2 regions of the Catenulispora sp. EB89 genome follow, and region 2 is predicted to be linked to the other one. Evidence: riboswitches for the same ligand, from Rfam matches in the RefSeq annotation. Region 2 holds a riboswitch; the other holds the start of a gene.
The links. A riboswitch is a leader RNA that binds a small molecule or an ion and turns the genes downstream of it on or off. The one in region 2 is predicted to bind ZMP and ZTP.

Region 1 (4,404 bases), on a different contig from region 2:
GCACGTGATGCGTGCCCTGCCGCAGCGCGTGCTGCCCACCGTCGGCGCCTGGTGCTTCCTGGACCACTTCGGGCCGCAGGCCTCGGCGATGAACGTCAACCCGCACCCGCACATCGGCCTGCAGACCGTCACCTGGCCGTTCCAGGGCGACGTGCGGCACCGCGACAGCGTCGGCTCCGACGTCGTGGTGCGGCCGCGCCAGCTGAACATCATGACCGCCGGCCGCGGCATCGCGCACTCGGAGATTTCAGTAGAAGCAGAGCTCGGCATCGAAGCGGGGCAGGTCGGACACGGCCTGCAACTCTGGACCGCACTGCCGCGAGCGCACCGCGACACCGCCCCGCACTTCGAGCAGCACCGGGACCTCCCGGTCTACGAACTCCCCGGCCTGCGCGCGCTGGTCTTCCTCGGGACGCTGGACGACGTCACCTCCCCGGCGACCACCTACTCCCCGATCGTCGGCGCCGACATCACCGTCAACCCCGGCGCGTCGGCGACGATCCCGCTGACCCACTACCACGAGCACGCGGTGATGGTCATCGACGGGGACCTCACGGTGGCCGAGACCGACGTCCCTCCCGGGCCCCTCCTCTACCTCGGCACCGGACGCAGCGAGCTGACGCTCACCAGCCGCGCCGGCGCACACCTGATCCTGCTGGGCGGCGAGCCGTTCCGCGAGGACATCGTCATGTGGTGGAACTTCGTGGGGCGCACTCATGAAGACATCGAGGAAGCCCGCAATGACTGGGAGAAGCGCAACCTGGAGCGCTTCCCGGACATCGCAGGGCACGCAGTCGAGGAGCGCATCCCCGCGCCGCCTCTGCCGGGCATCCGCCTCAAGCCGCGCAGTCGCCCATCCCGCTGAAACTCTAAGGGGCGCCCACAGCTGTGGGCGCCCCTTAGTCCGACATCAGACCGCTGCCCAACCCGGCATCGGGTACTGCGCCATCAGCTCCCGCACCTGCCCGGCGATCCGCGGGTACGCGTCGGTGTCGCCCTTGGCCGCGGCCTGCACGGTCTCGTCCATCCACTGCGCGACCTGCCCCATCTGCTCCGGCTTCAGCCCGCGCGTGGTGATCGCGGCGGCGCCGAGCCGGATGCCCGAGGGGTCGAACGGCTTGCGCGGGTCGAACGGCACCGAGTTGTAGTTCAGCTCGATCCCGGCCGCGTCCAGCGCCTTGGCGGCCACCTTGCCGGTGACGCCCTTGGGCGTCAGGTCGGCCAGGATCAGGTGGTTGTCCGTGCCGCCGGACACCAGGTCCCAGCCGCGCTCGGTGAGCCCGGCGGCCAGCGCCTTGGCGTTGGCCACGACGGTCGCCGCGTAGGTCTTGAACTCCGGCTGCGCGGCCTCCTTGAGGGCCACCGCGATGCCGGCCGTGGTGTGGTTGTGCGGGCCGCCCTGCAGGCCGGGGAACACGGCCTTGTCGATCGGCGTCGCGTACTCCTCGGTGGTCAGGATCATCGCGCCGCGCGGACCGCGCAGGGTCTTGTGCGTGGTCGTGGTGATGACGTCCGCGTAGCCCACCGGCGAGGGGTGCGCGCCGCCGGCGACCAGGCCGGCGATGTGCGCGATGTCGGAGACCAGGATCGCGCCGATCTCCTTGGCGATCTCGGCGAAGGCCGGGAAGTCGATGGTGCGCGGGATCGCCGTGCCGCCGCAGAAGATCAGCTTCGGGCGCTCCTTCAGAGCCAGGTCGCGGACCTCGTTCATGTCCACGATGCCGGTCTCGCGGGAGACCCCGTAGGCCACCGGGTTGAACCACTTGCCAGTCACCGACACCGGCGAGCCGTGCGTGAGGTGGCCGCCGGCGGCCAGGCCGGCCCCCATGAAGGTGTCGCCGGGCTTGAGGAACGCCAGGTACACCGCGAGGTTCGCCGGCGAGCCGGAGTACGGCTGCACGTTGGCGTGGGCCGCGCCGAACAGCTCCTTGGCCCGGTCGATCGCGATGGTCTCGATCGGGTCGATGAACTGCTGGCCCTCGTAATAGCGGCGGCCGGCGTAGCCCTCGGAGTACTTGTTGGTCAGGACAGTGCCGGAAGCCTCCAGGACCGCGGCGGAGACGTAGTTCTCCGACGCGATCATGCGGATCTTCTCGTACTGGCGGCGGGCTTCGTCCTCGATCAGACCGGCGATCTGCGGGTCTTCCTGGGCAAGCTCGGGAATGGCGGGCGAGTGCATGTGATGCCTCCTCGGGCGTCATCGTCCGGAAGGACACCCAGGCGCGCGGTGCCCGCTACATCGATCGCTTCCCGGTGGTCGCTTCCACCTCCACACACTCCGCCCCGGAGACATCCCCGGAGAAAAGCGTGCGTTCTGCGCCAGTCGCGATGGGTAGATGCTATCGCTGCGCGGGTTCCAAGAGCGCCACGCATTCCACATGCCGGGTCATGGGAAACAGGTCGAACGCCCGCAAACCGGTCAGCTCGTAGCCGGCGTCCGCAAAGTAAGCAACATCGCGAGCCAGGGCAGCCGGGTCACAGGCCACGTAGGCCACGGCGCGCGGCGCCAGAGCCACGATGCGGGCGCAGACCTCGCGTCCGGCGCCGGCCCGCGGCGGGTCCAGGACCACGAGGTCGGCCGCGTCCGGCGCATAGCTGTCGTCGGCGAGGACCTCGTCCACAGAGCCTTCCACGAGGTCCACCCACGGGAACTCCGTGCTCTCCTCTTGGTCCTCCACGAACCCGAGATTGTGCGCGGCGTCCTTGACCGCCTGCCGGTCCAGCTCCACGGCCAGCACGCTGCCGTCCTCGCCGACCGCCTCCGCCAACGGCACCGCGAACAATCCGACACCGCAGTAGAGGTCCAACGCGGACTCGCCCGCGCGCGGCTTGAGGAAGTCCAGAACCGCTTCGGTCAGGACGTCCGGAGCGGCCGGGTGCACCTGCCAGAAGCCGCTTCCGCTGACCCGCCAGGTGCGGCCTTCGGCGACCTCGCGCACATAAGGACGTCCATGGATGCGCTGCACACCGGAGATGTGCGTGTTCCTGGAGACGCCCCGCAGAACCGACACCTTTACGTCAGCATCCACATAAGGCATCTGCTCGCCGCGCTTCGGCGTGACCACCAGAGCCCGGTCGGCGGAGCCGGTCGCGGCGATCACCTCGACCGTCTCCAGGCCCGGCCAATTCCTCTGCAGAGCGCCGACCTCGTCCACGCCGGAGGACGCAATAGCGCACTCCTCTACAGGGACCACCTCATGGGAACGGTGCTTGCGGAATCCCAGGTTCCCCTCGGGATCGACCGCGAACTGCACCCGGGTCCGCCAGCCGAACGGCGAGGCGACCTCCTCGACGACGACCTCGCGCTCCAGCTTCGCCAGCCGCCGCAACTGTTCGGCGACGATCTCGCCCTTGATCCGCAGCTGCGCCTCGTAGCTCGCGTGCTGCCAGTCGCAGCCGCCGCACATCCCCGGCCCCGCGTATTCGCACGGCGCCTCCACGCGGTCCTCGGAGGCCTCCAGGACCTCCACCGCATCGGCGCGCCAGAACGAGTCCTTGGAGTCCCCCTCGGTCACCTCCGCGACCACCCGCTCCCCGGGCAACGCGTGCCGCACGAACACCGCGCGCCCCTCGTGCCGCGCCACGCAGAAGCCGCCGTGTCCGGGCGGGCCGACCTCGACCTCGATCCGGCTGCCGACCGCGTCGCCGGGGCCGCGCTCCGCGGTGGCGCGGCGGGCGCCGCCGGAGCCTCCGGAACGGCGTTCGGGGGCGGCGGGAGCGGCGGAGCGGCGGTCAGTAGGTCGTTTCACATCGCCAGCCTAGGGGTAGTCGCCTCCGCTCACCGCCGGGCCCGGAAACAGGGGCTCACGCCCCGTAGTACCGTCGAGTTACGAACATCGAAAGTCCGTCGTCCGAAGTCTCCCGAGAGGGTCGAACGTGCACGTCGTCATCATGGGGTGTGGCCGGGTGGGCTCCACCCTGGCGCACAGCCTGGAGGATCTCGGCCACACGGTCGCGGTCATCGATCAGGACCCCGGGGCCTTCCGCAGGCTCAGCCCGCACTTCGCCGGCCGCCGGGTGACCGGGGCCGGATTCGACCGCGACACCCTCGCCGAGGCGGGGATAGGGGACGCCGGCGCTTTCGCGGCGGTGTCCAGCGGCGACAACTCGAACATCATCGCCGCGCGGGTGGCCCGCGAGAACTTCGGTGTGGAGAACGTCTGCGCGCGCATCTACGACCCGCGCCGCGCGGAGATATACCAGCGTCTGGGCATCCCCACGGTGGCCACCGTGCGCTGGACCGCCGACCAGATGCTGCGCCGGCTGCTGCCCACCGGCTCCACTGAGATCTGGCGCGACCCCAGCGGCCAGGTGGCGCTGGTCGAGGTGCACACCTCGCCGGCGTGGATGGGCCACCGGGTGGCCAAGCTGGAGGACTCCACCGGCCAGCGGGTGGCGTTCCTG
Region 2 (4,404 bases):
TGTTCGCCGAGAAGCTGGCCGCGTCCCACAACCTGCAGCTCGCCTACGCCACCGACCTCGACCTGCACGAGAACCCCGGCCTGTTCCAGGGCGCGCGGGCGATCATCTCGCTGGGCCACGACGAGTACTACTCGACGCAGATGCGCCAGACCCTGACGCAGGCGCGCGACGCCGGGACGAACCTCGCCTTCCTCGGCGCCAACGCGATCTTCCGCCACATCCGCTTCCAGGACTCGCCGCTGGGCAAGGACCGCATCCAGGTGGACTACAAGGACGCGGCCGAGGACCCGATGCACGTGACCAACCCGGAGGAGGCGACCCAGGACTGGCGCAACCCGCCGGACCCGCGGCCGGAGAACGTGCTGACCGGCGTCTTCTACGAGTGCAACCCGGCGAACGCCAACATGGTCGTGTACGACCCCACGTCCTGGCTGCTGGCCGGCACGAACGCGCACGCGGGGGAGTCGTTCAAGGGGCTGATCGGGGTGGAGTACGACCGGGTGGTGTCGGACTCCTCGACCCCGCACCCGATCGAGGCGCTGACGCACTCGCCGATCACCTGCCAGGGCAAGGCCTCCTACGCGGACTCGGCGTACTACACGGTGCCCTCGGGCGCCGGGGTCTTCGCGACCGGCACGATGCGCTGGAACTGCGCCCTGGTCAGCGGCGGCTGCACGGACAAGATGGATGCCGCCGCGCACACCTTCGCGCAGCAGGTGACGGCCAACATGCTGCTGGCCTTCGCGGCCGGCCCGGCCGGCCAGGCGCACCCGGCGGTGGACAACACGGCGAAGCTCAAGCCGGCGCCGAGCCGGGGCGGGGTGGCGCCGTAGCGGCGGCGCGCTTGTGAGGGATGGCTGACCGGCTTCGGCATCAACTCGGTGGCTTCGGCGTCAAGCAGCGCCGCTCGCCGGTCCGCGCCTGCTGGATCGCGGGTGCCGCGACTCGTGTGCGCGCCGTGTGCCGCACTGCCCGGCCCTCGCGCAGGTCCCGACCCGCCTGCGCTTAGAATCGGGCGGGTGACCGCGCAAACCTCTTCCACCGCTCCGAGCGAGGCCGTGCCCTCGGAGAACGTCGCCGACGTCATCGTGGTCGGGGCCGGGCCCTCGGGCTCGGCGACGGCCCACCATCTGGCCACCGCCGGCCTGGACGTCCTGCTGCTGGAGAAGTCCCAGTTCCCGCGGGAGAAGGTGTGCGGCGACGGACTGACGCCGCGTGCGGTGAAGTCGCTGGTGCGGATGGGCGTCGACACGTCCGAGGAGGCCGGCTGGCTGCACAACAAGGGCCTGCGGATCCTCGGCGGCGGCATGCGGCTGGAGCTGCCGTGGCCGGAGCTGGCCGCCTACCCGAACTACGGGCTGGTGCGGCCGCGCGCCGACTTCGACCAGATCCTGGCGCGCCAGGCGCAGAAGACCGGGGCCCGGCTGCACGAGAACACGAACGTCACCGGTCCGGTGGTGGACCCGCGCAGCAACCGGGTGATCGGCGTGACCGCGCGCATCACGGACGCCGACGGCGGCAAGCGCGACACCGCCTTCCACGCCCCGCTGATCGTCGCCGCCGACGGCAACTCCACCCGGCTGTCGATCGCGCTGGGCCTGCACAAGCGCGACGACCGGCCGATGGGCGTGGCCTACCGCACCTACTACAAGTCGCCGCGCACCAACGACGACTACCTGGAGTCCTGGCTGGAGCTCTGGGACGGCACCCGCCTGCTCCCCGGCTACGGCTGGGTGTTCGGCATGGGCGACGGCACCTCCAACGTGGGCCTGGGCATCCTGAACACCACCAAGTCCTTCCGCAACGTCAAGTACCCGGACCTGCTGCGCGCCTGGCTGAAGAACACCCCCGAGGAGTGGGGCTTCAACGAGGAGAACCGCACCGAGCCGATCCGCGGCGCCGCGCTCCCGATGGGCTTCAACCGCCAGCCGCACTACACCCGCGGCGTGCTGCTGGTCGGCGACGCCGGCGGCATGGTGAACCCGTTCAACGGCGAGGGCATCGCCTACGCGATGGAGTCCGGCGAGCTGGCCGCGGACGTGATCGCGCAGGCCCTGGCGCGTCCCTCCGGGCCGGAGCGGGAGCTGGCGCTGTCGGCGTACCCGCGGGTGCTGAAGGAGACCTACGGCGGCTACTACACGCTGGGCCGGCTGTTCGTGAGCCTGATCGGCAACCCGAAGGTGATGCGCCTGGCGACCCAGCGCGGGCTGTCGCATCCGATGCTGATGCGCTTCACGCTGAAGATGCTCGCCAACCTCACCGACCCCAAGGGTGGCGACGCGATGGACCGCATCATCAACGCGATGGCGAAGATCGCGCCGGACGCGTAGGACTGGCATCAGCGGCGTTTTCAAATAGAGTGCTGTCGGGCCGTGACTGGCGCTGAGGTGGGACACCACCGGGGAGCGGCCTGACACCGTGTCTTTGCCGTGCGCCTGGGCGACTTCGTGACAAGCCGCCCAGGAGGCGCGCTCATGCTCATGGACGGAACCGCCGCGGCCCGGCGCATCGTCGACCAGGCCGCGGCCGACGCGGCCACCCTGACCGCCAACGGCGTGACGCCGTGCCTGGCGACCGTGCTCGTCGGCTCGGACCCGGCGTCGGTGACCTACGTCCGGATGAAGCAGAACCGCAGTGCGAAGGCCGGAATCGGCTCCTGGCACGTGGAACTGCCGGACACCATCACCACCGGCACCCTCGTCGCCGCGCTCACCGAGCTGTCGCAGGACCCGGACGTGCACGGCATCCTGCTCCAGCACCCGGTCCCGCCGCACATCGACGAACGCGCCGCCTTCGAGGCCATCGACCCGGCCAAGGACGTGGACGGCGTGACGATGCACTCCTTCGCCGCGATGGCCTTCGGCGAGCCCGGCTTCGTCTCCGCCACCCCCGGCGGGATCCTGCGCCTGCTCGACGAGTACGAGGTCGACCCGGCCGGCAAGCACGCGGTGGTGGTCGGCCGCAGCCCGATCCTCGGCAAGCCGGTGGGCATGATGCTGCTGGCCCGGGACGCGACGGTGACGTACTGCCACTCGCGCACGGCCGACCTGGCCTCGTACACACGGCAGGCGGACATCCTGGTCGCGGCGGTCGGCAGGCCGAGGTTCATCACGGGTGCCGACATCAAGCCCGGCGCGGTCGTCATCGACGCCGGCTACAACCCGGGCAACGTCGGCGACGTGGACTTCGACAGCGCGGCGGAGAAGGCGAGCCTGATCACGCCGGTGCCCGGCGGCGTCGGGCCGATGACCATCGCGGTGCTGCTGGAGCAGACCGTGGAGGCGGCGCGGCGGCAGCTTGTGCGGCGCTGACTGAGGGGGCCCTGACTGAGGGGGCCCTGCCTGTGACGGGGCCCTGACTCAGGGAGCGGCGACCTGGAGTCGAAGGCTACGGCGTCGCACTGACGACCGCGACCCCCGTCATCGTCCCGAGGAACAGCTTGCCCCCGACGGCGGCCGGCGTGGCGAAATGCGGCAACGCGCCGGTCGACACCTGCCGCGTCGTCTGTCCCGTCGCCGGATCGAGCGCGTAGAGCACGCCGGCGTCGTAGTCGGTGGCCCAGATCCGGCCGTCGGCCACGACCGGCTGTCCGTTGGTGTGCGCCGCACGCCACAGCTGCGTCGCCTGGCTCCCGATCCGGAACGCGCGCGTGCCGTCCGCGCACGGCAGGTACACCACGTCGCCCCGCACCGCGGCCGCCCCGAAGGCGGCGCACGCGGCGAACGCCGTGCCCGCGCCGATGCCGCCGAGGTGCGTCGGATCCAGGAGGTATCCCTGTCCTGATTTACCGGCGATGATCACATGTCCGGCGGCCAGTACCGGGTTCATCGAGCCCAGATCGAGGTCTGACGCGTTGTCGGCGGCCCATGATGCCGGCGCGAAGAAGTCCACCCGCTTGGCGTTCTCGTCCAGCGCCACGACCGAGTCGGTGCCGTCGAAGGGTTGGCTTGCCTTATCTCCGTTGCCGTTGCCGATCGAGAAGTACAGGCGGTCCGGGCCCCCCGACGCGGCGCCGGGAGCCCACATGCCTCCGCGTCCGTCCGATGAGGCCTCGAACCAATTGACGGATCCCGAGGCGGTGTCTACGGATGCGACCGCTCCGGTATAGGTACCGCAGTCCCCGGACAAGCCCCCGAAGGCCGCGAACACATGTCCGTGCCACAGCGTCAGCGCCGGACGCTGTTGCAGGAAGGCCTGGTCGCCGACCGGGGGATCGACCGTCGCACGCGAGACGACGTGGCCGTCCGCGGCGCTGAGTCCGTACAACACATGGTGCGCGTTCGCATCCTCGGCGACCGCGTACACGAGATGAGACGCGGGATCGTATACCAGAGCCCCGGTGATGCCCAGGGGAACGATGTTCCCGCACCCGTGCGGCCTAAAGGGTTCGGCCAGATGCCTGCT

Region 1: linked by a shared signal. The riboswitch ahead of glyA (serine hydroxymethyltransferase) and the one ahead of ABH920_RS05795 (bifunctional 5,10-methylenetetrahydrofolate dehydrogenase/5,10-methenyltetrahydrofolate cyclohydrolase) in region 2 are both predicted to bind ZMP and ZTP.

Annotation. Positions count from the first base shown of each region.
Region 1 covers NZ_JBGCCU010000004.1:349,741-354,144, forward strand. The annotation lists gene ABH920_RS11195 (pirin family protein) at 1-865, shown strand, start outside; gene glyA (serine hydroxymethyltransferase) at 911-2,179, opposite strand; ZMP/ZTP riboswitch at 2,208-2,337, opposite strand; gene ABH920_RS11205 (class I SAM-dependent RNA methyltransferase) at 2,340-3,626, opposite strand; gene ABH920_RS11210 (TrkA family potassium uptake protein) at 3,877-4,404, shown strand, end outside.
Region 2 covers NZ_JBGCCU010000002.1:511,482-515,885, reverse strand. The annotation lists gene ABH920_RS05805 (N,N-dimethylformamidase beta subunit family domain-containing protein) at 1-833, shown strand, start outside; gene ABH920_RS05800 (geranylgeranyl reductase family protein) at 1,011-2,330, shown strand; ZMP/ZTP riboswitch at 2,363-2,448, shown strand; gene ABH920_RS05795 (bifunctional 5,10-methylenetetrahydrofolate dehydrogenase/5,10-methenyltetrahydrofolate cyclohydrolase) at 2,475-3,311, shown strand; gene ABH920_RS05790 (PQQ-binding-like beta-propeller repeat protein) at 3,388-4,404, opposite strand, start outside.